Regions from separate parts of the Arthrobacter sp. SLBN-112 genome, predicted to be linked through region 1. Evidence: riboswitches for the same ligand, from Rfam matches in the RefSeq annotation. Region 1 holds a riboswitch; the other holds the start of a gene.

Region 1 (3,404 bases):
CAGTTCCAACACCAGGGACGACGGCGGTGGCACCCACCAGGGCGCCCCCGCCGGCGACGGCCCGAAGGTAGTCACGTTCTGCGATGTGCGCCAACTGGGCGGCGGTGGCCCGGGGATGCTTCTTCTGGAGCCTGCGGATATAGCCGACCACCAGGGGCCGTTGGATCTGCACTGCCTTCAGCAGCATGTTGTGGATACCGGGCTTGGGCTTGCCGTCGGCGTCGAACATTGCGCTGTGGGCGGTTTCCTGTGCGATGCGTACTGCGGGATTGCTGCGCCGGGCCATGGTCACCTTCATTCAAATCGACCTGCAGCGGTTGGGCTGCCGTGCTTTTCCATCCTATGTGGATGAACACTAAGCATGCTGAACTTTCGGGTCTGCGGCTCCCCGGCCGGTCGGCTGCGGCGGCAGGATGCAGTACCTGGACCTCACCGCCGCCGCTGCAACCCGCCGTCGGCCGTTATTTCCTGGCCTGCTGGACCTCGTGCTCTGCCGCACCAGCGTCCTGGCCACCACTGCGCCCGGCCGCAGCGTTGTCCGCGCGCACCTCTGCCCGGAAGACCTCGAAGCGGGCAAGATGGGCGGGCCGGCGCCGAAGGACGGCCCACGCCACGCCAAGGACGACGAACCAGATGGGCGTTACCAGCAGTGCAACCAGCGTGTCGGGCTGGGTGGTCAGGGCCCACAGGACGAAAGCGAAGAACGCGTACACCACCCATACGGCGGGGATGCCACCGGGCATCTTGAACTTCGACGCCGCATGCAGGTGCGGCCGGCGGCGCCGGAAGGAGATGTAGCTGGCGAGGATGATCGACCAGACGAAGACGAAGCAGACGGCTGACACGGTGGTCACCATTTCAAAGGCCTTGCCAACGTCCTGGCCGGCATACATCAGTACGACGCCGGACAGCAGCAGGACGCAGGACAGGAACAGCGCGTTGCTGGGCACCTTCCTCGTGGAGAGGCGGCCGAACATGCCGGGGGCGTCGCCTTCCTGGGCCAGTCCGAAGACCATGCGGGAGGTGGAGTAGATGCCGGAGTTCGCGGAAGACATGGCCGAGGTGAGGACCACCAGGTTGACCACCGTGGCTGCGGCACCAAGGCCGGCCAGGGAGAACATGCCGATGAAGGGGCTGTGGCCTGCGGCGAACTGGGTCCACGGAGTGACGGCCATCAGGATGACCAGCGCGCCGACGTAGAAGAGCAGCACGCGGACGGGGATGGCGTTGATGGCCCTGGGCAGCGTGCGTTCGGGATTCTTGGCCTCGGCGGCGGTGGTGCCCACCAGTTCGATGCCCACGAAGGCGAACACCGCGATCTGGAATCCGGCCACGAAGCCCATGAACTCGTTGGGGAAGAACCCGCCGTGGCTCCACAGGTTGGTGAAGCTTGCAGTGCCCGCGCCGCTTTGGAAACCGGTGAAGATCATGAAGAGACCCACGATAATCAGGGCAGCGATGGCGACGATCTTGATGAGGGCGAACCAGAACTCGGTCTCACCGAAAGCCTTGACGGTGGCGAGGTTCAGCAGGAGCAGGATGGCAACGGTGGCCAGGCCCGGGATCCAGAGCGGCAGCGCCGGCCAGAGTTCCTTTGAGTAGCCGGCGATGGCGATGACGTCCGCGATTCCGGTGATCACCCAGCAGAACCAGTACGTCCAGCCGGTAAAGAAGCCTGCCCACGGTCCGAGGAGGTCAGCCGCGAAGTCACTGAAGGACTTGTAGTTCAGGTTGCTCAGCAGCAGTTCGCCCATGGCCCGCATGACGAAGAAGAGCATGAAGCCGATGATCATGTACACGAAGATCACGGATGGGCCGGCCGCGGAGATGGTCTTGCCGGAGCCCATGAAGAGGCCGGTGCCGATCGCTCCGCCGATCGCGATGAGCTGGATGTGCCGGTTGGTGAGCTGCCGCTCCAGGTGGGGAGGCTCGCTGCGGGCTGCCGCAGTGGCGCCTTGGTTGCGGGCCGGTTCGCCGTTGGACGTTTGGGGATGAATCGCCATGAGGAACTCCATCGATAAAGCGGCCTTTTGGGGGCCGCAAAAGATTTGGTTCCTCCCCGCTCTGTAGTGAACCTGAGAGTTTCCGCAGCCCAGGGCCGCTTGCACCGTCGGTGAGCCAGGGACATGCCTGGCTGCTTTCCAGAGTTGCCTGTCCGCGGCGGTACGTGGGCCTGAGAGTTTCCTGGGGAGGATTTGCTCCTACGGCGCCTGTTGGATGTACCGGCAGGGCTCTCCCGCCGCAGGTCGAAGGCATGTTCAATTGGACGCCGCAGCCCTGGGGGCCGCGGCGGGTCATGCGATGGGATGGGCGCCGGCTGGTGGGCCGCTCCGGATACGTTGAGCCGGCCACCGGGCGGTGCCGATCCCGGGGTTCAGTGTGGTGTCCGTCACGATCGAAAGTCAAACTTGTCCCGCCACAAGCTGGGCGGAAGGGTGCCAGGTTCCGGGTCCCGCTCCCTGCGGCAGTCGCCCGATTTGCCACCGGCAGCTAATCCCGATACCTTGTGAGCCGAATCACCCACATTTGAATAAGCCTTTCGAGCTGTGACGGGAGAGTCCTCCCGGCGAAACACCGGGCAGGCGCCGTAGGAGCAAATCCTCCCCAGGAATCTCTCAGGCCCCCGTACCGTCATGGCGAGGCGACTCTGGAAAGCAACCAGGCTTGTGCCTGGTTCACCGACGGTGCAAGCGGTCCCCTGCCAAGAGCAGGCAACGCGGAATCTCTCAGGTCCAATACAGAGCGGGGAGGAACCCATCCCATGCCGTGCCATCTTTGGCCGGCCAGAACTGGAGTTCCTCATGACGATTCAATCGCATCCAACATCGTTTGTTGACCGCCATATCGGCGCACGCCGCCAGTCCGACGTCGACACCATGCTCAAAGCCGTGGGCTACGACAGCGTGGATGGCCTCGTTGACATCGCCGTCCCCGCGTCCATCCGCCAGGAAACTGCGCTCCGGCTGACCGACGCCCTCAGCGAGGTGGAGGTCCTTGCCGAGCTGCGCCGGATCGCCGGCCGGAACAAGACCGCCATCCAGATGATCGGCCAAGGCTACTACGACACCGTGACCCCGCCGGTGATCCGCCGCAACATCCTGGAATCGCCGGCTTGGTACACCGCCTACACCCCGTACCAGCCGGAAATCTCGCAGGGCCGGCTCGAGGCACTGCTGAACTTCCAGACCATGGTGCAGGACCTTACGGCCCTCCCCGTGGCCAACGCCTCGCTGCTGGATGAGGCCACCGCCGTGGCCGAGGCCGTGCTGCTGATGCGCCGGGCCAACAAAAACAAGACCGCCAAAGACGGCAAGACCGTATTGGACGCCGACCTCCTCCCGCAGACCATCGCCATCGTCCTGGGGCGGGCCGAAGCCCTCGGCTTCGAGGTGGAAATCGCCGAC
Region 2 (3,404 bases), 4.0 Mb from region 1:
GTTGGGCTCCGGGAAGATGTTGCGGATCAGCGACAACGTGGATGGCATCAGCATCGCCCCGAAGAAACCCAATGCTGCCCGTCCGGCGATCAGCCACTCCGCGGTGGGCGCAAAGGCCGTCGCGGCGGACAGCCCGGCAAAGCCTGTGCTGCCGATAATCAGCAGCCGGCGCCGCCCGATCCTGTCGCCAAGGCTTCCCATCGACACCAGGAGCCCGGCCAATACCAGCGGATAGGCGTCAATAATCCACAGAAGGTGTAGGCCGGAGGGTTCCAGGGCGCGGGTGATGGCGGGCAAGGCGAACGTCAGGGCGGTGTTGTCCATGGCGACGAGCAGCACTGGGAACATGAGCAGCCCCAGCGCGAGCCAGTCGCGCCGCGGGGAGCGTGTGGCCGGCCCGCTGACGGGTGCGGGCGCCAGGGTTGAGGGGGAAGTCGTCATGAGATAACTATACCGTCCAGACGGTATAGTTTGAAAACTTCGCCGTTTCCCGTTTCACCTCCGGCGGAGGGCATGATGGGAACCATGCCCCGAAAGCCAGTAGCCCGTGAAGCGGTCCTTGACGCCTTCGAAACCCTCTTGATCGACGTGGGGGAGCGGGCGGCCACGCTGGATGCGGTGGCCAAGAAGGCCGGGGTATCCAAGGGCGGCCTGCTCTACCACTTCCCCAACAAGGAAGCGCTCATTGAGGTGCTGCTGGACCGGTTGGACGGGCTGGCCAAGGAGGACGCCGATGCCATGGCCGCGGCCGGCGAGGGGGCGGCTGCCTACTTCATCCGGTCCTCCGTGTGGGCGGACACTCCGCTGGACCGGGCCATCGTCGCCGCCACCAGGCTTGCGGAGGTGGCGCACCAGGAAACGCGGCGGCGTTTCGCAGCCATCCAGCAGCGGTGGCTGGATGAGATCGCGGCCGATGTGGGTCCGGGGCTGGCCAAGGCGGTCCTGTACATGGGGGACGGGCTGTATTTCAATGCCATGCTGTCCGTGGGCCCGGCGCCGCAAGGGGGAGCGGACGCTGACGTGGAGGAACTCCTGGCAGCTCTGGAGCGGCTCCGCAGGTAACCTGGGCCATTTGCCGGGAAGGGTTGCGGCATAGGACAATGGAACGTTGTGAGGGCTGTCACCGGCCCGCATGATCCAGTACATGACTGGTCCAACAAATGAATAGCCTTTGATCTGCGGCGGGAGAGTTCTGCCGGTGTACAGGCAGGCGCCGTAGGAGCAAATCCTCCCCAGGAATCTCGCAGGCCCCCGTACCGCCGCGGCGAGGCACCTCTGGAAAGCAGCAGGCGGTTCTCCTGCCCCGATCGGGGCGCGGAGCTGTTGTGCTCACCGACGGTGCAAGCGGGTCCTGCCAGGCAGGAACCGCGGAAACTCTCAGGTCCAATACAGAGCGGGGAGGAACCCGAATCGCTGTGGCGTACCCTGCGCCGCCTGAGTAAATGGAGTTCCTTCGTGCCGGTTAGCCCAGCCTCCACCACCTTCGTAGACCGCCATATCGGCGCGCGCCGCCAGGCCGACGTCGACACCATGCTCAAAGCCGTTGGCTACGACACTGTCGATTCCCTGGTAGACACCGCTGTCCCCAAAGTCATCCGCCAGGAAACCGCCCTTCGCCTGCAGGACGCCCTCAGCGAAGTGGAAGTCCTCACCGAACTCCGGAAGCTGGCCGCAAAGAACAAAACGGCCGTGCAACTGATCGGCCAGGGCTACTACGACACCGTCACTCCACCGGTGATCCGCCGGAACATCCTGGAATCGCCGGCTTGGTACACCGCCTACACCCCGTACCAGCCTGAGATCTCGCAGGGCCGGCTCGAGGCGCTGCTGAACTTCCAGACCATGGTCCAGGACCTGGTGGGACTGCCCATCGCCAATGCCTCGCTGCTGGATGAAGCCACCGCCGTGGCGGAAGCCGTGCTGCTGATGCGCCGGTCCAACAAGGCGAAGCCCGCCGCCGACGGCAAGACCGTCCTGGACATCGACGTGCTGCCGCAGACCATTGCCATCGTCCAGGGCCGGGCCGAGGCGCTCGGCTTCGAGGTCGAGGTTGCGGACCTGTCCCAAGGCCTGCCCGAGGGCGACATTAACGGCATCGTGCTGCAGCAGCCCGGTGCGTCCGGCCGGGTCTGGGACCAGTCCGGCGCCATCGCCGACGCCAAGGACCGCGGCGCCCTGGTCACCGTGGCCGCGGACCTGCTGGCCCTCACCATGATCACCCCGCCGGGCGAGCAGGGCGCGGACATTGCTGTCGGTTCCGCCCAGCGTTTTGGCGTGCCGTTGTTCTTCGGCGGGCCGCATGCCGCGTATATGGCTGTCCGCAAGGGCCTGGAGCGCTCGCTGCCCGGCCGCCTGGTGGGCGTGTCCAAGGACGACGCCGGTGTTCCCGCCTACCGCCTGGCCCTGCAGACCCGTGAGCAGCACATCCGCCGTGAAAAAGCCACGTCCAACATCTGCACCGCCCAGGCGCTGCTGGCCATCGTTGCCTCCATGTACGCGGTGTACCACGGCCCCGACGGCCTGAAGGCGATCGCCGGGACGGTGCACGGCCACGCGCGCAGCCTGGCTGCCTCGCTTGCTGCTGCCGGAGTCAAGGTCCTGCACCAGAGCTTCTTCGACACCCTGACTGTGCGGGTCCCCGGACGCGCGGCCGCCATCATGGCCGACGCCGAGGCACGCGGCATCAACCTGCGGCGCATCGACGCCGACACGGTGGGCATCTCCCTGGACGAAACCACGACACCGGCCATCGTCGCCGAGGTTGCCGCCATCTTTGGCGCCACGGTCGCGGACGGTGAAGGCTTTGAGTTGGAGACCGCCGTCGAGCGTTCCTCCGACTACCTGCAGCATCCGGTGTTCAACACGCACCGGTCCGAAACCCAGCTGCTGCGCTACATCCGCAAGCTCTCGGACCGGGACCTGGCGCTGGACCGCACGATGATTCCCCTGGGTTCCTGCACCATGAAGCTGAACGCCACGGCCGAGATGGAAGCCATCTCCTGGCCTGAGTTTGCGTCCATCCACCCGTTCGCCCCGGATTCCCAAACCGAGGGCTGGCGTGAACTCATCGCCGACCTGGAAGCAGACCTGACCACCATCACCGGGTACGACCAGGTGTCCATCCAGCCCAACGCCGGATCCCAGGGCGAACTCGCCGGGCTTTTGGCGATCCGCGGCTACCACCACTCCCGCGGCGATCAGCAGCGCACCGTTTGCCTGATCCCGGCCTCGGCGCACGGCACGAACGCCGCCTCGGCGGTGCTGGCCGGGATGAAGGTCGTCGTCGTGGCCACCGCTGCTGACGGCACGATCGACCACGATGACCTGACGGCGAAGATCGAGACCCACAAGGACGTCCTGTCCTGCATCATGATCACCTACCCCTCCACCCACGGCGTCTTTGA

Evidence for each region. Region 1 has a riboswitch for glycine ahead of cycA (D-serine/D-alanine/glycine transporter). Riboswitches for the same ligand answer to the same signal wherever they lie in the genome.
Region 2: it holds a riboswitch for glycine, as region 1 does, so the genes downstream of both, gcvP (aminomethyl-transferring glycine dehydrogenase) here and cycA (D-serine/D-alanine/glycine transporter) in region 1, are expected to answer to the same signal.

What each region holds. Positions count from the first base shown of each region.
Region 1 is NZ_JAUSXY010000001.1:316,353-319,756, forward strand. Features, by position in the region: gene QF050_RS01500 (hypothetical protein) at 1-286, opposite strand, end outside; gene cycA (D-serine/D-alanine/glycine transporter) at 462-2,003, opposite strand; glycine riboswitch at 2,152-2,249, opposite strand; glycine riboswitch at 2,541-2,641, shown strand; gene gcvP (aminomethyl-transferring glycine dehydrogenase) at 2,802-3,404, shown strand, end outside.
Region 2 is NZ_JAUSXY010000001.1:4,353,033-4,356,436, reverse strand. Features, by position in the region: gene QF050_RS20160 (MFS transporter) at 1-441, opposite strand, end outside; gene QF050_RS20155 (TetR/AcrR family transcriptional regulator) at 526-1,062, shown strand; glycine riboswitch at 1,173-1,269, shown strand; gene gcvP (aminomethyl-transferring glycine dehydrogenase) at 1,456-3,404, shown strand, end outside.